One region of the Nonomuraea insulae genome, then DNA from elsewhere that is predicted to be linked to it. Evidence: riboswitches for the same ligand, from Rfam matches in the RefSeq annotation. Region 1 holds a riboswitch; each other region holds the start of a gene.
The links. A riboswitch is a leader RNA that binds a small molecule or an ion and turns the genes downstream of it on or off. The one in region 1 is predicted to bind cyclic di-AMP.
Positions count from the first base shown of each region.

Region 2: linked by a shared signal. The riboswitch ahead of ACFPZ3_RS24990 (CHAP domain-containing protein) and the one ahead of ACFPZ3_RS10985 (hypothetical protein) in region 1 are both predicted to bind cyclic di-AMP.
Region 3: linked by a shared signal. The riboswitch ahead of ACFPZ3_RS52275 (C40 family peptidase) and the one ahead of ACFPZ3_RS10985 (hypothetical protein) in region 1 are both predicted to bind cyclic di-AMP.

Region 1 is NZ_JBHSPA010000014.1:134,419-141,374, forward strand. It holds gene ACFPZ3_RS10955 (DUF4032 domain-containing protein) at 1-599, shown strand, start outside; gene ACFPZ3_RS10960 (roadblock/LC7 domain-containing protein) at 764-1,138, shown strand; gene ACFPZ3_RS10965 (hypothetical protein) at 1,142-1,942, shown strand; gene ACFPZ3_RS10970 (roadblock/LC7 domain-containing protein) at 1,972-2,346, shown strand; gene ACFPZ3_RS10975 (hypothetical protein) at 2,378-2,749, shown strand; gene ACFPZ3_RS10980 (alpha/beta fold hydrolase) at 2,811-3,656, opposite strand; gene ACFPZ3_RS10985 (hypothetical protein) at 3,695-4,402, opposite strand; cyclic di-AMP (ydaO/yuaA leader) riboswitch at 4,589-4,725, opposite strand; gene ACFPZ3_RS10990 (DUF5302 domain-containing protein) at 4,888-5,088, opposite strand; gene ACFPZ3_RS10995 (MDR family MFS transporter) at 5,137-6,570, opposite strand; gene ACFPZ3_RS11000 (PadR family transcriptional regulator) at 6,627-6,956, shown strand, end outside.
Region 2 is NZ_JBHSPA010000027.1:589,296-596,251, reverse strand. It holds gene ACFPZ3_RS24995 (3-keto-alpha-glucoside-1,2-lyase-like domain-containing protein) at 1-2,395, shown strand, start outside; gene ACFPZ3_RS24990 (CHAP domain-containing protein) at 2,538-3,170, opposite strand; cyclic di-AMP (ydaO/yuaA leader) riboswitch at 3,182-3,328, opposite strand; gene ACFPZ3_RS24985 (AraC family transcriptional regulator) at 3,562-4,347, shown strand; gene ACFPZ3_RS24980 (glycoside hydrolase family 25 protein) at 4,513-5,271, shown strand; gene ACFPZ3_RS24975 (hypothetical protein) at 5,309-5,434, shown strand; gene ACFPZ3_RS24970 (VOC family protein) at 5,646-6,029, opposite strand; gene ACFPZ3_RS24965 (helix-turn-helix domain-containing protein) at 6,174-6,956, opposite strand, start outside.
Region 3 is NZ_JBHSPA010000080.1:36,413-43,368, forward strand. It holds gene ACFPZ3_RS52265 (M48 family metallopeptidase) at 1-360, opposite strand, end outside; gene ACFPZ3_RS52270 (gluzincin family metallopeptidase) at 398-1,207, opposite strand; gene ACFPZ3_RS52275 (C40 family peptidase) at 1,584-2,111, opposite strand; cyclic di-AMP (ydaO/yuaA leader) riboswitch at 2,185-2,350, opposite strand; gene ACFPZ3_RS52280 (C40 family peptidase) at 3,268-4,242, opposite strand; gene ACFPZ3_RS52285 (NYN domain-containing protein) at 4,328-5,650, opposite strand; gene ACFPZ3_RS52290 (phosphotransferase family protein) at 5,795-6,871, shown strand; gene ACFPZ3_RS52295 (response regulator) at 6,853-6,956, opposite strand, start outside.

The DNA.
Region 1 (6,956 bases):
TGCTGCACCCGTCGATCGACCCCATGGAGACCGCCGAGGACATAGTGGCCCGCTACCACCGCCTGTGGAACGAGATCAACGAGAGCGAGATCATCGAGGAGGTGGACTGGCACCGCGTGGAGCAGCGCATCAGGCGGCTCAACCTGCTGGGCTTCGACGTGGCCGAGATGATGGTGCGGCGCAAGGTCGGCACCGGGCGGCTGATCGTGCGGCCCAAGGTCGTGGACGCCGGGCACCACCAGCGGCGCCTGCTCCGGCTGACCGGGCTCGACGTGGAGGAGAACCAGGCGCGGCGGCTGCTCAACGACCTCGACGGGTTCCGGGTGGCCAAGGGGCTGCGGCACGAGGACGAGGCCATAGTGGCCCACCGGTGGCTGGCGGAGGTGTTCCAGCCGACCGTCGCGGCCATCCCCGCCGACCTGCGCGGCAAGCTGGAGCCCGCGCAGCTCTTCCACGAGATCCTCGACCACCGCTGGTTCCTGTCGGAGCAGGAGGGCGCCGATGTCGGCGTGGCGGCGGCGGTGAAGTCGTACGTGGACAACGTGCTCGTCCACAAGCCCGACGAGCGGGCGCTGCTCCCCGACGAGCCCGCTCAGTAGCGGCTAGCTGCGAGGATTATTCGCAAATCGTACAGTTATGCGCAACGGTGGTGGTTTTCTCTCCCGTAGCCGTATAAAAGCTCCACGCCGGCGCTTGGTGATCATTCAGGCGTGATGCCGGACCCCTACGCTTTCCCTCGTCCCACGACGGCGAGGGAGGGTCCGTGCTCGGAATCGACACCTGCCTGGCAGAGGTCATGTCCATACCGGGGGCGCTGGACGCCATGCTGGTCGACCACACCAGCGGTATGGCGGTGGCATTCAGCAACGCCTCCGGCGTGGACGCCGACCGGTCGGCCGCCGCGCTGACCGAGACCCTGCGGGCCACCATCGAAGGCCTGGCCCGCACCCTGCCCGGCGACGTCGTACGCATCGACGACATGCTCGTCACCACGGACAAGGGCCACCATCTGCTCCGGCTGCTGGAGACCGTGTTCGAGGCGCCGCTGGTCATCTACGTGCGCCTCGACAGGGAACGATCCAATCTCGCCCTGGCCCGGTACCGCCTGCAGGCCATCTCCAGCGCCCTGACGACGTGACCCATGACCAGGCTCGACACACTCCTGGCCGGCCTGGCCCGCGAGCGTTCCACGGGTGCGCTCCGGGTCGGCAGGAGCGGCACGATCTTCCTCTCGGACGGGCGCGTGACGTACATGGAGTGCGCCCAGGCTCCCAGCGTCGAACGGCTGCTGGCCGTCAGGTGCCTGATGACCGAGACGGCGCTGCGCAGGCTTCGGGACGACGGCGGCTGCGAGCGCCTGCTGAAGGAGGGGCCGCTCACCCACGGCGAGTTGCAGTACGCGGTGCTCGGCGGGGTGCTGGACGCGGCGTTCTTCCTGCTGCCGGTGAGCGGGGCCCGGCCGAAGTTCCGGCCGGGCGAGCGGCACTGGCTGGGCGGGCAGTGGTTCTTCGACGTGCCGGGGCTGGTCAGGGAGTGCGCGCGACGGCGGGCGCAACTCGCCCAGATCTGGCCGTCGGCCGAGGTGGACACACTTCCGGTACGGCCGCTGCCCCGGCTGCCCGGGCACGGCGTGACGCTGAGCCGGGTCCAGTGGGAGGTCGTCGTCCGGGCCGACCACAAGGCGACCCCGCTGGAGCTGGCCAAGCAGATAGGGCGGCCCGCGTACCCCGTGCTGCTGGCGGTCAGGCAACTGGCGGCCTCGGGCCTGCTCGCCAGGCCCGAACCTCCTGAGCTGCCCAAGCGGGGCCAGCATGCCGCCGGGCAGAGCCCGCCGCACGATCCCGGGGCGGCGTCCCAGCCGCTGGGGCCGCCCGTGACGGGTGATCCGAGCGATCTGGCGCTGCTGATGCGGCTGAAGAAGGCGCTGGAGGAGTTGTCGTGAGGTTCCCCTCACTCAGGAGGAGGCCACCGGTGGAGCTACGACAAGAGGTGCTGGAGGAGATGACGCTCCTTCGCGAGCGCACCCCGGACGTGAGCGGGAGCGTCGCCTGCACGGTGGACGGCCTGCAGATCGCCTGCGATCTGCGGGAGCAGACGGGCGAGCAGGCCGCGGCGCTGTCGGCCGCGCTGCTCGCGATGAGCAGACGGATGCTGATCATCACCGGTCAGGGGGCGCTCGAGGAGACGCTCATCTCCGGCACCGCCGGTTTCGTGGCCTTCTACGCCGCCGGCCCCACCATCGTCCTCACGGTCCTGGCCGGACCCGGCGCGAATGTCGGGCTGCTGCGACTGGAGGGCAGGAAGACGGCCGCCGGAGTGGCCGCCGTCGCAGCACGCAAACACTGAACCCCATCCCAGGCTGAAAGGGAGGAAGAACATGGCAGGAATGGACGTCTCTCTCAAGGAGATGATGGGCGTCGACGGCGCTATCGGAGCCGCGATCGTCGATCACGGCAGCGGCATGGCGCTGGGCACGCTCGGCGGCTCCAAGGACCTGGACCTGCAGGTCGCCGCGGCCGGCAACACGGAGGTCGTCAAGGCCAAGCTCCGCACGATGGACTCGCTGGGCCTCAAGGACAGCATCGAGGACATCCTGATCACGCTGGGCGGCCAGTACCACATCATCCGCCCGATCACGGGGCGCGGCGGCAAGGGGCTGTTCCTCTACCTCGCGCTCGACCGCGGGCGCGCCAACCTGGCACTGGCCCGTCACCAGCTCCGGGGCATCGAGGAGAAGCTGGAGGTCTGACGACGAGAAGCTGGAGGTCTGACGACCGCGGCCCGCGCCCACCGGCGCGGGCCACCGCCCGTCAGACGGAGGTCAGCTTGCTGATCTCGGCGACGAAGTCGGGCCACAGCGCCTGCGGCAGGTCGTGCCCCATCCCCGGGTACGTCACCAGCCGCGCTCCCGGGATGGCCGCCGCCGTCGCCCGGCCGCCCGCCAGCGGGACGAGCGGGTCCGCCTCGCCGTGCAGGACCAGCGTGGGCACCCGTACTGCGGCCAGCCGTTCCGTACGGTCCCCCGAGGCCGAGATGGCGGCCAGTTGCCGCGCCGTGCCAGCCGGGTCGAAGCAGCGGTCGTAGGCCAGCCCGGCCCTCTCGGCGATCTTCTCCCGGTCCAGCTCGTAACCGGGCGAGCCGATGGTCGACCAGGTGAGCACAGCCTGGGCCAGCACGGCCTCGCGGTCCGTGGCGGGCCGGCTCATCAGGACGGCGGAGGCGGCCTGCGTGGGCGGGGCGATGGCGGGGCCGGGCGTGGACATGATCGAGGTCAGGGTCAGCACCCGCTCGGGATGCCGGATGGCCAGCGTCTGGGCGATCATCCCGCCCATCGAGGCCCCCACGATGTGGGCGGCCGGCCAGCCGAGGGCGTCCATGAGGCCGGCGGTGTCGTCGGCCAGGTCGTCCAGGAGGTAGGGCGCGGGCGACCCCATCGCGGGGACACCGTGGTCGTGGAAGTGCGTGGACAGGCCCGCGTCGCGGTTGTCGAACCGTACGACGTGGTGTCCCTGCTCCGCCAGGAGCCGGCAGAACCCTTCGTCCCATTGGATGAGCTGGGCGCCGAGCCCCATGACGAGGAGCAGGGGTCGTCCTGTGGGTGAGCCGAAGCTCTCGTACGCGATGTCGATGCCGTTCGCGGCTGCGCGGATGGTCACGACGACCAGAATGACATTCTGGTCGCGGCTTCGTAAAGTCAGCGCTTGATCAGCGTGCGGATCCACGAACTGCCGAGCACCGCTCCGCCGCCCGCCACGACCAGGGCGCCGGCCGCCAGGGTGCCGCCCACGACGTTGGACGGCTCCTCGCCCCCGGGAGCGGGGACCGACTTGCCGCCCTGCGACTCGTCGCCGGCCGACGGCGGGGTGGCCGGGTTGCGGTCCCGCTCGGACCAGGCGCCGGTGGAGAAGGCGACCGGGTAGTTCTTCTTGCCCACGCCGTCGCCCCACTTGGTGATGACGTAGTCGAGGTCGATGTGGCCCTCGCCGCCGTTGCCGTCCACGCCCAGCGTGTCGGAGTTGAAGGTGCCGCCGGTCAGCGCGGCGAACGTCTTGGCGTCGAGGTCGAGCATCACACCGCGGCTGGACGGATCGCCGGGCCCACGGTCACCTACGAAGAAGGGCATCTTCTTGCCCTTGTAGAGCACGTAGCCCTCGGTCATGAGCGGCCAGCTCGGGCTGGCGGCCAGCCCCTTCTGCATGGGCTTGCCACTGGCGGGCAGGCCGGTGTCACCGGCGCGGCCGGAGGCGTCGTCCCAGAAGTACGAGGCCGTGGTGGAGCCCTTGAGCAGGATCTTCTCGTCCGTGCCGGTGGCGGCGTGAGCGGCCGGGCCGGCGATGGTCAGCGTGCCGATGGCGGTTGCGGTGAGGAGGGTGAGGGAACGCAGGCCAAAACGGGCAGACATGAAAAGGTAAACCCTTCGCGAGGGGACAGGGAGGTTGCGCTTCGCGGGGGCGAATGCGTAGCGGGGCTGAGACCTGACGTCGCTACGTGGAGCGCAAAATACGAGCCTTGGTGAAGGGGGCCGCTCAGGAGGCGGCGGCCGGCACGGCGCTGTCTGGGGGTACGACGCAGTGGTGCATGGGGTGAAACGTCCTCTCCATCACGCCTACCGGGTTAGCTGACGGGTTCGGGCGTGGAGACTGCCCTACCGGCACGCGGCCGGATTCACCCCAGAAAGTGGTTCCCCGGTTCCCGAGGGGGGTCGGGATTCGGCGCCAGCCGGTCGTCCATCTTGGGTAAGGACTGGGTCACCGGCTGGTAATGGCGATTACTGTACTACCGAATCGGACATACGCAAACGATTCGCCACGAATCGGGCGAAGATCTACCTACGACGGCAAAGAGAAAGGGGGCACGGCACGCCGTACCCCCTCGGAATTCCAGCCTTCAGCCGCCGCTCTTGCGCCTGAACGATCTTTTACTCGCGGCCGGACCGTGCGCCCCGTGGATCTTCGATGGGTCACCGCCCCTGCCACCCGCGCCCGAGTCGGCAGCCTGGTTGCGCTTGCGCTCCAGTGCCTCACGGAACTTGCGCTTCATCTCGTCCTCGGGAGTTTCGCTGACTTCCGGCTCCGGTGTTTCCGCCATGAGGACCTCCATGGTGTTGGGGACAATCACAGCTTCGCATGATGCCGCTTACGACGCGAAACCGGCCTCAATCTTGCTCTGAGAAACACGGGGTGTGTCCAGTCGCCTGTTGGGCATGGCAACCAGCGCGATCAGGGCGATCACCGCCCCCGCCACTCCCAGCGACGGGATGACCACGGCCGCGGCGGAGGCGTGCGCGGCGGGCGGTCCGCTCACGCCCGCCTCGGCGCCGTAGAGGGTGCCGCCGACGGCCAGCGCCACGGAGCCGCCGATCTGGCGGAAGAAGGTCAGGTTCGCCGAGGCCGTGCCGATGTACTGCGGCTCGACGGACTGCTGCGAGGCCACCGTCAGCCCGGACATCATCGGGCCCATCCCCAGCCCCAGCGGCACCATCCACAACACCAGCGTCAGCGTGCCGGTCTCGACCGTCAGGCCGAGGCACAGCAGCGCGCCCAGGATCAGCAGGAACGGGGCGGCGACCAGCCACGGCTTGTACATCTTGCTCCTGGACATCAGTGTGCCCATCAGCACGCTGCCCACCACCATGCCCAGCATCATCGGGTAGATCCTCAGCCCCGACTCGGTGGCGCTGACACCCAGCGCCTCCTGGAAGTAGCGCGGCAGGAAGACGACTCCGGCGTACATGCAGAACGCGGTGAAGAACGAGGTCACGTTCACGAGCGTGTACGTACGGTTGGCGAACAGCCCCATCGGCATGATCGGGTCGTCCGCCCGCCGCTCCACCACCACGAACACCGCCAGCAGCACCAGCGCGAGCAGGATCGGCCCGGCCACGGCGGCGTCGGTCCACGTGTGGCCGTCCAGGCCCTTCGACGTCAACCCCAGCAGCAACGTGCTGATGGCCACGGTGAACACCGCGATGCCCGCGTAGTCGGGCCGCCCGCCGCCCACTCCCGGTCGCCTCGGCAACCGCAGCACGACGATCGCGATCAGCCCGATGCCGAGCGGCACGTTCACGTAGAACGCCCAGCGCCAGCTCGCGTGGTCGGTGAACAACCCACCCAGGAACGGCCCCGCCAGGTACGTCAGCCCCATCACCCCGCCGATCGCCCCCTGCACCCGGGAGCCTCGCTCCCCCGGCGGGAACATCTCCATCACCAGCGCCAGTGACAGCGGCAGCAGCGCGCCCGCGCCCAGCCCCTGAAGGGCGCGGAAGGCGATGAGCTGCACCATGTCCTGCGCCACCCCGCACAACGCCGAGCCCGCCACGAACACGATCATCCCGGTGAGCAGCAACGGCTTCCTGCCGTGCTGGTCGGACAGCCTGCCGTAGAGCGGCACGGTCACCGTGGAGGTGAGCAGGTAGGCGGTCACCACCCAGGTGTAGAGCGCGCTGCCGCCCAGTTCGGCGGTGATGCGCGGCAGCGCCGTGCCCACGATCGTCTGGTCCAGCATCGCCAGGAACATCCCGCCGAGCGCGGCGAGCAGGACAAGCCCGTTGGGCTTTGCGTCATTTTTCACATGTGAAGATTGATATGTGAATTCTTACATGTCAAGTCTTCGATATGCTGGCGGACATGTCCCTACGGATCGCGCTGCTCGGGTTGCTGTCGGCCGTCGGCCCTGCGAGCGGCTATGACCTGGCCAAGAAGTTCGATCGTTCGCTCAACCACGTCTGGCAGGCCGGGCACACGCAGATCTACCCGGAGCTGGTGAAGATGGCCTCCGACGGGCTCGTGGAGGCCGAGGCGGAGGGCGCGAGAGGGCGCAAGCTCTACACGATCACGCCGGAGGGGAGGCGGGAGCTGCGCGAGTGGCTGGCCGAGCACGATCCGGCCATGACGATCCGCAGCGAGGGCGCGCTCCAGGCGTTCCTGCTGCCGCTGCTGAGCAGGGACCAGGCGATC
Region 2 (6,956 bases), on a different contig from region 1:
CGTGGCGACCTGGCCGTTCAGCGGCAACTTCCACGAGTTCGCGTTCGGGATGCTCTACCGTGACGGCCACTTCTACATCAACCTCTCCGTCGCCATCGACTACGGCGGCGCCACCACCGACCCGCAGCCGGCGCGGGACAGGGGCACGAGCATCAAGATCGACAAGGCGACCGGCGCGGTCGAGTACGTCGCCGGCGGTCTGCGCACGCCCAACGGGCTCGGCTGGGGTCCGGAGGGTGAGCTGTTCGTCCTGGACAACCAGGGCGGCTGGCTGCCCGCCTCGAAACTGGTGCACATCAAGAAGGACCGGTTCTTCAATCACCACACCAATCCTGACGGCCCGTTCGACGACGAGCCGGTGACCCAGCCCGTGTTGTGGCTGCCGCACAACGAGATCGCCAACTCCCCCAGCACTCCGCTGGTCATGAGGCGGGGCAGGTTCGCGGGGCAGATGCTGTTCGGCGACGTCACCTACGGCGGGATCCAGCGGGCCTACCTGGAGAAGGTCAACGGCGAGTACCAGGGCGCGGTCTTCCGCTTCACCCAGGGACTCGAAGCGGGGGTCAACCGGATCAGCCTGGGGCCTGACGGCGCCATCTACGCCGGCGGTCTGGGCGCCGGCGGAAACTGGGGCCAGCCGGGCAAGCTCACCTACGGCCTGCAGAAGCTGACCCCGGGCGAGGACAAGGCGTTCGACATCGTGAAGATGCGCGCGATCGAGGGCGGCTTCGAGCTGGAGTACACCGAGCCGCTGTCGGCGGAGACGGCCACGTCGCTGGCGGCCAAATACCAGGTCACCCAGTGGCGCTACGTCGCGGCCGCCACCTACGGCGGGCCCAAGGTGGATGAGGAGCCGCTGACCGTCACCTCCGCGATTCCGGCCTCCGGCGGGAAGAAGGTCACGCTCAAGATCGCGGGCCTGAAGCCGGGGCGGGTGGTGCACCTGCGGTCACCGCGTCCGTTCAGCTCGGCATCAGGGCGGTCGTTGTGGAGCACCGAAGCCTGGTACACGCTCAACTCGCTGGTCGGCGGCCCGGTGACGGACACCGTCTACGAGGCGGAGAGCGCGGCGCAGAGCGGCGGCGCGAAGCTGAACACCGACCATCCGAGCTACTCGGGAGCCGGTTTCGTCGACGGCTTCTGGAGCGCGGGCGCGGCCACGCGGTTCGCCGTACGCGCGGCCGAGGCCGGCACGTACCACGTGGGCCTGCGCTACTCCAACGGCCCGAACCCGGCGCCCGGCGCCAAGTCGCTGAGCGTGTACGTCAACGGGACCAAGGTCAGGCAGGTGCCGCTGGCCACGACGGAGACGTGGGACCAGTGGGCCACCCGGGTCGAACCGCTCACGTTGAAGGCGGGCGCCAACACCATCGCCTACTCCTACGACAGCGGCGACACGGGCAACGTCAACCTGGACTCCGTCACCGTGGCCGCGCGACCCGTACTTGAGGCGGAGAACGCCCAGCTGCGCGGCGGCGCGAAGGTGAGCACCGGCCGTCAGGGCCACACCGGCGCGGGCTTCGTCGACGGCTACACGACCGCGGGCGCGAGCACCTCGTTCTCGGTACGTGCGGACTCGCCCGGCAGGCATACCGTCGGGCTCCGCTACGCGGCCGACACCGGCACGTCGGTGAGCGTGTACGTCAACGGGACCAAGGTCAGGCAGGTGCGGCTGGCCGCCTCCGGCGACTGGGCCGTCCAGACCGAGGCCCTCGACCTGAAGCGGGGCGCGAACACCATCGCCTACAGGTACGACTCCGGCGACGCGGGACAACTCGGCCTCGACCACATCACCGTGTCGAAGGCGGAGCGGATCACGCTCTTCGACGGGACCGGCCTGGCGGCATGGGAGAGACGGGCAGGCGGAGCGGCGACCTGGCCGATCGCGAACGGCTCCATGGAGTCCTACGGCGGCGACATCCGCACCCGGCGCACGTTCGGCGACTTCAAGCTGCACGCCGAGTGGTACGAGCCGGACTACCCGCCGGAGGTGACCGGGCAGCAGCGCGGCAACAGCGGCATCTTCCTCCAGGAACGCTACGAGGTGCAGGTCCTCGAGTCGTACGGCGACACCACGCCGGCCGCCAACGAGGCGGGCTCGATCTACTCCAAACGCGCGCCCGACCGCAACATGGCCACCGCCTCAGGGACGTGGCAGACCTACGAGATCACCTTCCGCGCGGCCCGCTACACCAGCGCGGGCGTCAAGACCGACGACGCGCGGGTGACGGTCGTCTGGAACGGCGTGGTGGTACACGACGACGTGGCCATCGACGGCGGCACCGGCGACCACATCCCGGAGAGCTCGGCGTCGGGCGGGATCCGCCTCCAGGACCACGGCGATCCCGGCGAGAACCCCCGTTTCCGCAACGTATGGATCGAACCCGTCTCCTGACCCCGTGCCCGCCATGCGACCGCGGTCGCAGCCGAGCTTGGTCGCAGGTCATGCCGACACAAAGCAACGGGTGGCGCAGGAATCTCTCCTGCGCCACCCGTTCTCCCTTGACCATCGCACATGGCAAGGAGCTCTTCTGCGATCAAGCCCTGTAGTCGGGGTATCCGTAGCCCACGACCTGGGACTTCGGCCGGACCCGCTGCTCGACCTTGCCGTTTCCGGTGTTGCCCTCGATCGTGGTGATCGTGCCGTTGCCGTTGTCCTGCTTCACCAGGCCCACGTGGTCGATGCCCGTGGTGCTCTTGCCATTCCAGTCGTAGAAGACCACGGCGCCGGGCTTGGCGAGCGTGCCCCAACGATGGTTGGCCTGGAACCACTTGGCGTAGGTAACGGTGTAGGCGTCCCAGCCGACGGTGGGACGGGCGCCGGCCTTCTCGCCGACCCAGGAGACGAACATGGCGCACCACGGGGCGTTGGCGTAGGTCCGCAGGGTGCCGCCGTCGCGGGCGATGGTCTCCTGCGCGCGGGGCGAGGACATGTACCAGCTGTGGAACGGAGTGCCGCCGCCGGCGGCGTTCTCCGACACACCGATCTGCGACTCGGCGATCTTCAGCACAGACTGCGCGCTCACCTGATGCGCCGGCTTCTGGACGTCGTGATCGGCGGCGAAGGCCGGGGTGGCGGCGAGAGCGGCACCGGCCGCCACGCTCATCCCGACGGCGAACCGGGCCAGTTTTCCGGGCATCAGGGCATGGGTGAAGCTGTACTTAGGCATTACGGGAATTGCTCCTTGCTTCCATGCGCCTACCGGGTTAGCTGACGGGTTCGAGCGTGGAAGTGCTCTACAGGGCGCCCGATCCAGGCGCACCGATTCACCCCGGAGAAAAGTGGGTCCCCGGCTCCGCGAGATCGCGAATTAGGCGGCCGCGTTCACAGACGCGGGTCTCGGCAATATGCAGGCGTCATGAAGCACGCCTCAAGTCCTCGAACGTAAGCGAAGCGCATAGAAAGATGCAAGCCATCCCCTGGAAGGGGCAACAGAAACCCCCACGCCAAAGGGGATCGCGGCAAAATTCTTTACCTGCTCCGGGCGGGATTCGCAGCACGCCGGCCATGATTCGCGATGCGACACGGGTGTGTCGCGCTGAGGACATACCCTGAACGGCATGCGGAAGTCCATGATCGAGGCCGTCGACACCGCGCCCCCGGCCTCCGCAGGGGTGATCGTCGTCGGGCACTTCCCGCTGGAATCAGGGCAGTGGATCTCCCCGCACAGCCACACCCATCACCAACTGGCGTGGACGCGCAGCGGCGTGCTCGGCGTCGCCGTCGCCGACTCGTACTGGATCCTGCCGCCCAGCAGGGCCCTGTGGTTGCCTGCGGGGGTCGTCCACCAGACCGGGGCGACCCGCGACGCGGTGTTGTGCAGCCTCTACCTCGATCCGGAGCGGTGCGCCCTGAACTGGGCGGAGCCCACCGCGGTCGGCGTGGACGGACTGCTGGCCCATCTGATCGGCCACCTCGCCCGCGAGGACCTCGCCGATGACGCGCGCCTGCGCGCCGAGGCGGTGGTGCTGGACCTGCTGCACCCCTTGCCCACCCTGCCGATCGACGTTCCAGAACCCGTGGACGAACGCGTGCGCGCCGTGGCCGACGCCCTGCTCGCCGACCCCGCGGACCCACGGAGTCTCGACGCCCACGCCCGCTCCATCGGGGTGAGCCGGCGCACGCTGACCCGGCTGTTCGTCCGCGACACGGGCATGAGCTTCGACCGCTGGCGCACCCACACGCGGCTGCGCGCCGCCCTGCCGCTGCTCGCCGAGGGCCGCCCGGTGTCGGAAACCGCGCACGCCGTGGGATACGCGACTCCGAGCGCTTTCCTGGCCGCCTTCCGGCGAACCGTCGGCACGTCGCCCGGGCGCTACCTCAACGGGGACGCCGTACATTTCTGACAAAGAAGATTTACCCGGCGGTGAATCCCCGGTCTGGTCGGCATTTCAGGCTTATGTGAGCCTCTATCCCCTACATCACCTTTGCCGCTCTTTAGGGAAATACGTACCTTTATCCGTAGCGGCGTACCCATTGTCGATGCCGTCTTTCACCAATCGTCCCTTGGGGTGATCCAGACCAAGCAAGGAGTCAACACCCTCATGCTCAACACCAAGAACTCCAAGCGCTTGAGCCTGGCCGTCGCCGGCGCTCTCCTGGCCGGAATCACCGCGGTCACCGGCACGGCGTCCGCCTGGACCACCGACCACGGCGCGCCGCACGGCACCCGGCAGGAGGCCGGAGCGCTCACGTACGGCCTGGACATCTCCCACTACGAGCCGCTGTACGACTGGAGCGCCAGCTCGGCCCAGTTCGGCATCATCAAGGCCACCGAGGGCACCGACTACCGCGACTCCTCCTTCGCCAGGCACTGGCGTGAGCTGGGCGACAAGGGCATCGTGCGCGGGGCCTACCACTACGGCCGCCCCGGCAACGACCCCATCGCCGAGGCCGACCACTTCCTCTCCGTGGTGAACGCGCAGCCCGCCAAGCCCGGCGACCTGCTGGTCCTGGACCTGGAGACGGCCGACGGCCAGTCCGTCGACGAGGTCAACGCCTGGGCCAAGGCGTGGCTGTCGCACGTGAAGGCCAAGACCGGGATCGTCCCGATGTTCTACAGCGGCTGGAACTTCGCCAACACCTACGGCAAGGGCCTGGCCGAATACCCCCTGTGGGTCGCCCGCTACGGCGTGGGCAAGGGCACGGTGACCCCGCCCGCGGACTGGAAGTCCTGGGCCATCCACCAGTACACCGACGCCCCCCTCGACCAGAACGTCTCCGTGCTGAGCCCGGAGCAGCTGCGCGCCCTGGGCCGCCACGCTGCTTGAGCGTTCCCTGCTTCCTGGGTGGTAGCGGCACGGCGGAATGACGGACGTCACCAACACCACGCGGATCCACGCCCTGCTGGTCAACCGAAGGTGGATCTCACCCGAGCACCGCGCCCGCCTGCTCTCCGACGCCGCCAAGGCCGCCGCGGAGAAGACCGGCTAGATCCGCCGCTGGGCGTCCGCCAGGTCGCGTAACACGCGTACCGGAGAGACCAGGGCCACGGCGGTGCCGGCGAGCATCAGGCCGGAGCTCACGACCAGGGTCGCCCGAAATCCGAGAGCGGCCCCTGCCGCACCGCCGGGGAGGGCGCCGATCGCCTGCCCCCCGAAGGCGAAGAACCGCCACGTCGCATTGGACGGCGGCGGAGGCCGGTTCAGCGAAGCTCGCCGGTGATGATCCACAGGTGGCCGAACGGGTCACGGATGCGGCCCGAGCGCTTGCCGTAGTCCCGGTTCTCGATCGGCACGACCACCTCGGCGCCATGGGTGATCATGCGTTCGCCGACCGCGTCCGGGTCGTCGACCTCGATCTCGAGGAGGACCGCGGAGCCACCGAGATCACTCGGTGAGAGCCACTCCCACGAGGAGACGGCCGGCGAGACCGTGAAGGACGAACCACCGATGCGGTGATCGACGACGGCGGGCCGGCCATCGTCGCCCAGCGGAGCACGGAACACCTGCTCGGCGCCGAGAGCGTCCTGGTAGAACGCCGACGCGCGATCCGGGTCGGGCACGATGAGACGAGGAGAGAGTTTCATGGTCGAGACGCTGCCTATCTGATCGAAGCGTTCGCCGCCAGAGGTCCGCTCGGCGACGTGGAGGCCGTGTTCGGCGGCACGCACACCATCGTGGTGGCCGGTCAGCGGCTGGTCTTGAACTTCTGGGAACCGGCCTCGGCTTCGTCAGGCGGGTTCGCGATCCCGCGCGGCCGGGCCTTCCGTACGCAGCCACTCGGTGGGCGTGCACCCGGCCATGGCCCGCCACTCCCGGGTGAGGTGCGCCTGGTCGGCGAATCCCGATGCGGCGGCCACCGCGGCCACACTGACCTGCCCCGCGCGGGCCGCGGCCACGAGCCCGCCCCGGGCGGCCTCGAAACGGATGAGCCGTTGGTACTCCTTCGGCGTCACCCCCAACTCGGTACGGACCGCCGTGCTCAGGTGGCGTCGGGAGCACCCGAGCAGCTGAGCCGCCTCCTGCACCCGGGTGGTTCTGGACAACGCCGCGAGCGTGGCCCGCAGTCCATGACGGTCGGTGTTCTCCCCGTATCGGGCCAGGCCGGTGAGCAGGGTCCGTTCGACCAGGGCCCGGCGTTGCGGCCAGGACGAGCAGGCCGCCAGGCGCTCCGGCAGGTCCGCCATCGCCGGGGCCACGTCGGCGAGATCGGCGACGTGCCCGGCCAGCGCCGACGCCGGCAGCCCCAGCAGCGCGCCGGCGCCGAGCGGGCTGAGCGTCAGCCACACGCCGCGCGTGCAGCCCTCCTGCCTCAGCTCGGCCGCGCCCAGGTGGAGCCCGGCCACCACGGCCCGGAGCCTTCTGCCCGAGCCGGGCCGACCGTGCCACGCGATCTCCAGCGAGTCCGCCTCGGGGATCGTGATCGACACCGTGGACGAGGGCAGCCCGCGATGTACTTCGACCGTGCCCGGCCCGAGATCGTAGGCGCCCAGCGTCACCACGAACGGCGCCAG
Region 3 (6,956 bases), on a different contig from region 1:
CACCTTGGCCCCGAACGGGGTGGCGACCAGGAGCCCGGCGAAGATGATCGTGAGCGCCAGCGAGAGGTAGCTCGGCAGGCTCGTGGCCACGTCGAACGCCTCCGCCCTGGCGATCTGCGTGGCGCTGAAGTCGCGGGCCGGATCCGGCGGGCCGCCCGTCAGCACGTCCCACGGGGTGCTGAAGACGGCCACGGCCAGGATGGCCAGGCCGAGCAGCACCAGCGCGACGGCGGCCTGCCGTCTCGGCCCGCTTCTCCCCACGGGCGCCTCCCCATCGGGCTCCGTCGCACCCCGGCCGGACCGCGCCGCGGTGGCCGTTCCGCCCTCTTGAGGGTCGTCCGCGTCCAGTTGTTCGCTCATCCGCCTCCCCTTCACACGAGCTGATCCCGTACGCACTTCACACGAGCCGATCCCGTACGTACGCGCGCCACCTTTCCGTCAGCGTGGCGACGGAGAGTCCCAGGGAGGCGAGTGCCTTTTCGACGCCGGCCACCTGGGCTTCACGGTAGAGCCTCACCAGGGTCCCCTCACCGAACCGGTCAGCGAGGAAACGACACGCGAGCCACGCCTCCTGGTACGCACGCGCCAGCCGGCCCGGGTCCCGCCCGTCCGCCACGAAAGCCTCAGGGCCGGGCAAAGCGCTGGGCAAGCGTCCGGCCTGTATCTCGGCGGCGAGTTCGGCGGCGGCGCTCGCCAGGGGCAGCCCTGCGTCCCGGTAGCCGACATAGTCGGCGAATCCCTCGTAGAGCCAGACGGGGAGGTGGTCGGTACCGGCCGCGACATGGGTGAGCTCGTGGGTGAGGACGACGTCCTTCCCCGTGGAGGTGAGGGTGGCGAACGTCTCGGGCACGACGATCACGCGCCCGCCGTCGGCCAGCGCCGCCAGACCGTCGAGCCGGTCCGCGCGGGCCAGCCGGGCGGCCTCGCCTGCCGACTCCGGTACGACGATCAGGGCTCGTACGGGCCTGCCCAGCACCTGCGAGACGCGCAGCCCGGCCCTGTCGGCCCTGTCGGCCAGTTCGCCGAGTGAGCCCGCGCCGTGGCCCACGACGACGGAGCGCCGGCCGTGAGAGACGATCGTGGGGCCTCCTGGCCACAGGCCACGCAACTCCGGGGGGAGGGCGGGGATGCCGGGGGCGCTGGCGGGGGCGAAGGCGAGGAGCAGCAGGGCGGTCACCGCCGCGCGTCGGCTCACCTGCTCGGACACGCTGCCTGATGGTAGTCGGCCAATCCCGTGCCCGACATGCGCCAGCCTGCGCCCCACGGGCGAAACCTGCGCCCGACCTGCGCAAGTCTGTACCTGACGGGCGAAGCCCGCGCCCCACGGGCGAAATCTGCGCCCCACGGGCGAAATCTGCGCCCCACGGGCGAAGCCCGCGCCCCACGGGCGAAATCTGCGCCCGACCTGCGCAAGTCTGTACCTGACGGGCGAAGCCCGCGCCCCACGGGCGAAATCTGCGCCCCACGGGCGAAGCCTGCGCCCCACGGGCGAAATCTGCGCCTCACGGGCGGAGCCTGCGCCTCACATGCGAAAGCCCCGTCCGAACTCAGGAAAGTCTCCAGAGAATCCGGACGGGGCTTGTTCACATGCCGGGACGGACCGCGCCGACGAACGACGACCTGCGCCATCCGCCCAGCTTGTCTATGCGCACCCGTTCGCCTGTCCGCGGCGAATGGATCATCTTGCCCTTGCCGACGTACATGCCCACGTGGCCCAACCCGCTGAAGAACATCAGGTCACCTGGCTTCAGTTTGCGCCAGGAGATCTTGTGCCTGATACGGGCGAACTGGCTGCTCGCCACGCGCGGGAGTTTCACCCCGGCCCTCTTCCAGGCGAACTGGACGAGTCCGGAGCAGTCAAACGAACCAGGTCCTGTGCCCCCGTATCGATACGGGTCACCGATCTGATCCTTGGCCACGGCGACGGCCGTGCGGGCCTTCGATTTCTGCCGAGCGGCTTTGGCGGCCTTTCTCTGGGCCGTCGTGACCGACTTCGCCGAGGTCAGGGCGGTGGTAGCCGCCTTCACCGTCGTCGTGCCGGCCGATGCGCTCGTCGTCGCCGCTTGAGCCGTGGGGGCATGGAGGACGAGACCTCCGGCCGTCACGGTCATCGTGAGTGCAACGCCACTCAGGGCAAGGCGGGACAGGCGGGGGTTCTGCAGGGAGTTAGACAGGATTTCTCCTTGTGTCTTCCACGAACGCCTACCGGGTTAGCTGACGGATTCGGGCCTGGAAGTCGCCCTACGGCGCGATTGGCGCGCCGATTCACCCCTGATCCCTGGGGAAACATGGGATCGCTGGGTCCCCGGCTCCGTGCCTCCTGGCTGCACGGATTCGGCAGGTCGCAAGCCCCGATTTGTCTGCGATATGGGGATATCGGGAGCGACCGGCGGATATTTATCTGTCTCGCATCGGGAGGGACCGATGCCGGTTCGCAGCGACATGGCTTGTTCACCGCGACGACGCCAGAAGCTACGCCGAACGGTCAAGGATCGGCAAAGGGTGAACCCGGTTGTAAAGATCAGATAGTGGTGTCGGTCAAATGCCGAACCCCTGCTGGAGCACCAGGTTCCGTTATTGAAATGTGACCCTGCTCACACTTGGACACAGCGGCTGTTGTCAGGTCCCAATCATCACTCGCGCCCCAAACGTCACATCTGAAACGCGACCACCCGCGCCGGGGAGCGCTCTCGCGATCACATCGCGATGGCCTACGAGGTGACGTAGTAGTCACGAAGATGGTCGATTCCGGAGCTTCACGGAAGGGCTTTGACCTGCGCAAAAGCGCTTACACCCGACCAACCGGCATGACCGAAACCTTTGGTGACAAACAACACAGCCGTCCGGCAGCCGAAATCCCCGCCGGCAGAGACCGAAACGGCGGGCATGGCGGCGAACGCTTGAACCACGGAAGTCGGGCAACTCGGGCTCGCGTAACGGCGGCTCGCCACTGAATGGTCAGAGGGCGTTTCCTGGAGGGCCATCAGGCGGAGTGCGGCGGGTGGTTGGCCGTGGCAGCGCGTAAAGGATGGGGCTAAGACGTTTCCTGGAGGGCCGTCAGCGGAGTGCGGCGGGTGGCCGACCAGTCACGGCGTAAAGGATGGCGCCAAACGCGGGTCAGGGCGTTTCCTGGAGGGCCGTCAGGCGAAGTGCGGCGGGTTACCGGCCATGGCAGCGCGTAAAGGTGCGCGGGTCAGTCCTGGACGGCGGTCAGCCGGAGCGGTCGGTGGACAGGCCACCCACCGCAGTCGAACTAAGGGAGAAAAGTCACGGACGGATCGCGCCGACGAGACCGCCCCCGTAGGCGGACAGTTTTACGACCTTGACGACGTCGCCGGTCTGCGGCGCATGGACGATATTCCCATTGCCCGCATAAATGCTGACGTGTCCGAGCCCATTACTGAAAATCAGGTCCCCGGGCTGCAGGGCGTCCATGCTCACCTTGCGGCTGGCCCCCCAGGCCCACTGCGACCACGTCGTACGCGGCAGCGAGACCCCAGCCGCCGCCCAGGCCGCCTGCGTCAGCCCCGAGCAGTCGAAGCCGCCAGGACCCGTCCCGCCGAATATGTACGGCTTGCCCACCTGCGCGTAGGCGAACCGCAGCACCGCGGCCGCGTTCCCCGAGGCCGCGCCGGTGTATTTGAGGCCCACGCTGTTCGGGTTGCCGGCGTTGTAGGCCCCGAGCTTCTTCAGCAGTTTCTTCTGCTGCTCGACCAGCTTGAGGATGTCGGAGCGCTCCTTCTGGACGGAGTCCCGCTCCTTGTCGGCGCCCCGCAGGGCGTCCTGCGCCTTGTCGCGGTCGGCCTTCAGCCCCCGGTTCGCCTGGTTGAAGGCCGCCAGCTTCCGGGCCCGCTCCTGCTGCACCTGGCCGGCCACCGCCAGCCCCGTCAGCATGCCCTGGGGGTTCTGCGAGCCGAGGATGCCGGGCCAGGAGGTCACGTCCTCGCCGAGCTTGTAGCTGTCGACGGCCATGCCGATCACCTGAGCGCGCAGGTCCTCAACGGTCGCCAGCTTGCGCTTGTAGCTGTCGTTCAGCGTGGTGTAGGTGGACTTGGCCTTCTTGTAGCGCTCTGTCGCCGTGTTGTACCGGTCGACGACCTTGTCGGCCTTGTCGTTGAGCTTGTCGAGCTTGGCCTTGGCTTGGCCGAGAGTGGGTTTGGGATCGGCGACCGCCGCTCCCATCGGGATCAGCACCAGCCCGAACATGAGACCCGTGGCCACCGGCACCCGGCCAAACCTCACTGTATCGCCTCCATGGGATTACATCTGGGGCGAAATAGTACAGAAGTGGCGGGTGGGCCATGACCCAAACGCGGCAATTCGTAACCTACGCGCGACCCAACCGGCGCAGCAGCAAAGCCGACGGAACGGGTCTGGCTCCCATGCGCCTGACCGACTCGGCGACCTCGCGGTCCGACGACACCACGGCGATGGCCCGGCCGGGTGGCTCAGCGCGTACGAGCTGGCGGATGAGGTCGTCGGCGATCTCCCCCGGCGCGCTGAACAACACCCGCACCCCGCGCGGCGCCACCACCTGCACGGGGGCGTTGAGCTCGGCGCCGTCGAACACCACGGTCACCTCGACCCTGGTCTGCGCCACGAGCCCGCCGAGCCCGGTCATGAGACGCGTGCGCTGGTCGGCGAGCGTGTGGGTGCCGTAGCCGGTCTTGGTGACGTTGTAGCCGTCGATGATCAGGTGCACCTGGGGCAGCGCCAGGAGCTGGTCGAGCAGTTGCGGGTCGTCGTCGGCCAGGGCCCGCGCGGGCACCCCGCGCACTCCGGGTCGCTCGCCGGTGACCGCCGCGACCGAGTCGGCGGGTCGGCTGATCGTGGTGGGCAGGGCCAGCTCGCGGCGCAGCCCGGCCGAGGCGTCCTGCAGCGCGTCGAGCAGCACCCGGACGCGGGCGTCCTCGATGCTCCTGCCCTCGCGGGCGGCCCGGCGCGAGGCTTCGAGCTGTTTCTCCACGTCGGCCAGCCGCTCGCGCAGCCGCCGCAGCTCGGACTCGCCGGCGCTGCCCGCGACCGTGGCGGCCGTCCTGGCCTCCTCGGCGACGTGCTCCATCTCCTCGGAGCGCCGCGCCGCGGCCTTGGCCCGCTCACGGGCGTCGTGCAGCTTGCGGCGCAGGTCGGAGTTCTCCGCGCGGGCCGACTTGATCTGCTCGCGCAGCCGGTCGGCCTCCTCCTTGGCGGAGCTCTTCTGCGCGGCGAGTTGCTCGCGCAGCCGGGTCACCACCTCTTCGCGCTCGGTGCCCTCGGCCGCCACCGCCGCCTGCTCCAGGTCGGTGCGGGCGGTCTCGATCATCTCCGCCCAGCCCGGGGGCCTGGTGAGGTATGCCGCCGCGGCCACCAGCACGGGGTCGGCCGCCGGGGGCACGTTGCCCTCCGCCAGCGCCGTGACCAGCTCCGGCCAGCCGGCCGCCACGGACTCGGCGACCAGTTCGCGGAACTTCTTGTCGTTCTCGAGCTGCGCCGCTATGGGGGCACTGCCGAGTTTGGCCCGTTTACGGGGGTCGAACTTGGCGATGCCGCGCAGGGGCGGCGGTATGGAGACAGCGGGCATCGTTCCGAGGACCTGAGAGGCCAGATCGACCACGTTGAGCCGCACCTGCTCGGGAAGCGGGCGAGCCAGGCCTTCACCCGCTGAACTCATCCCACTTGTCCCTTCGTGACATGCCCTTTCAGACAAGGGTACGGCTGTTGCGTACCTGACCGTAACGAGCGTCTCTATATGGACAAGCGCTTGCTAGGCGGTATACGACTGTCGAAGGGCACATGTCCAGCCGGGAGGCCCACCGTGACAGAGCCGATGCGCACCTCCACGCGTGACCTGGAAGAACTGCGGGAACGCACCGCCGTCTGGCTCCGGGGCAGGATCGGCGGGAGCGTCACCGTGTCCGAGATGTCCAGACCGTCGGAAAACGGCCTGTCAAGCGAGACCCTGTTCTTCACCGCGACCTGGGAGGCCGGCAGTACGCGCTGCGTAGCCAGGCTCGCACCAGCGGTGGAAGCCGTTCCCGTTTTCCCTGCCTACGATCTCGGGGCGCAGTTCGAGATAATGCGGCTGGCCAGGGAAAAAGCTGGAATCCCAGCGCCGCGGGCCCTGTGGTTCGAGCCGGATCCCGGGCCGCTCGGCTCGCCGTTCTTCGTCATGGAGCGGGCGGACGGGGAGGTGCCGCCGGACGTGCTGCCATACACGTTCGGAGGCTGGCTGCACGATGCCTCCCCCGCCGACCAGCGCCGTTTACAGGACTCGAGCGTGGGGATCCTGGCGGCGCTGCACCAGAGCGCGTTCACGCCGACCGAGTTGTCCCCGTTCGGAACCCCGGGGCTGCGCGCGCACGTCGAGAGACAGCGCGCGTACTACGAGTGGGCGCACGGCAAGCATCGCATTCCGCTGCTGGAGCGGGCGTTCGACTGGCTGGAGGCGCACTGGCCGGACTCTCCCGGGCCCGACGTGCTCTCCTGGGGCGACGCCAGGATCGGCAACATCATGTTCAGGGACTTCACGCCGGTCGCGGTGTTCGACTGGGAGATGGCCGCCGTGGGGCCGCGCGAGCTGGACCTGTCCTGGATGATCTTCCTGCACCGGTTCTTCCAGGACCTCACCACCGGTGCGGGCCTGCCCGGCATGCCCGGCTTCATGCGCCGCGCCGACGTCTGCCGCACCTACCGCGAGCTGACCGGCTACGAGCCACGCGACCTGGACTTCTACGAGATGTACGCAGCCCTGCGCCACGGCGTCATCATGGCCAGGGTCTGGCAGCGCAGGGTGCACTTCGGCGAGCAGCCCATGCCGGACGACCCCGACGACCTGGTGCTGCACCGGGCGACCCTGGAGGAGCTGCTCGCCGGCTACGAACCGGCGTCGTAGACGAGCAGCGCCACCTGGACCCGGTTGTTGAGGCCGAGCTTGGTGAGGATCCGCGAGACGTGCGCCTTGACCGTGGGCACGCTCA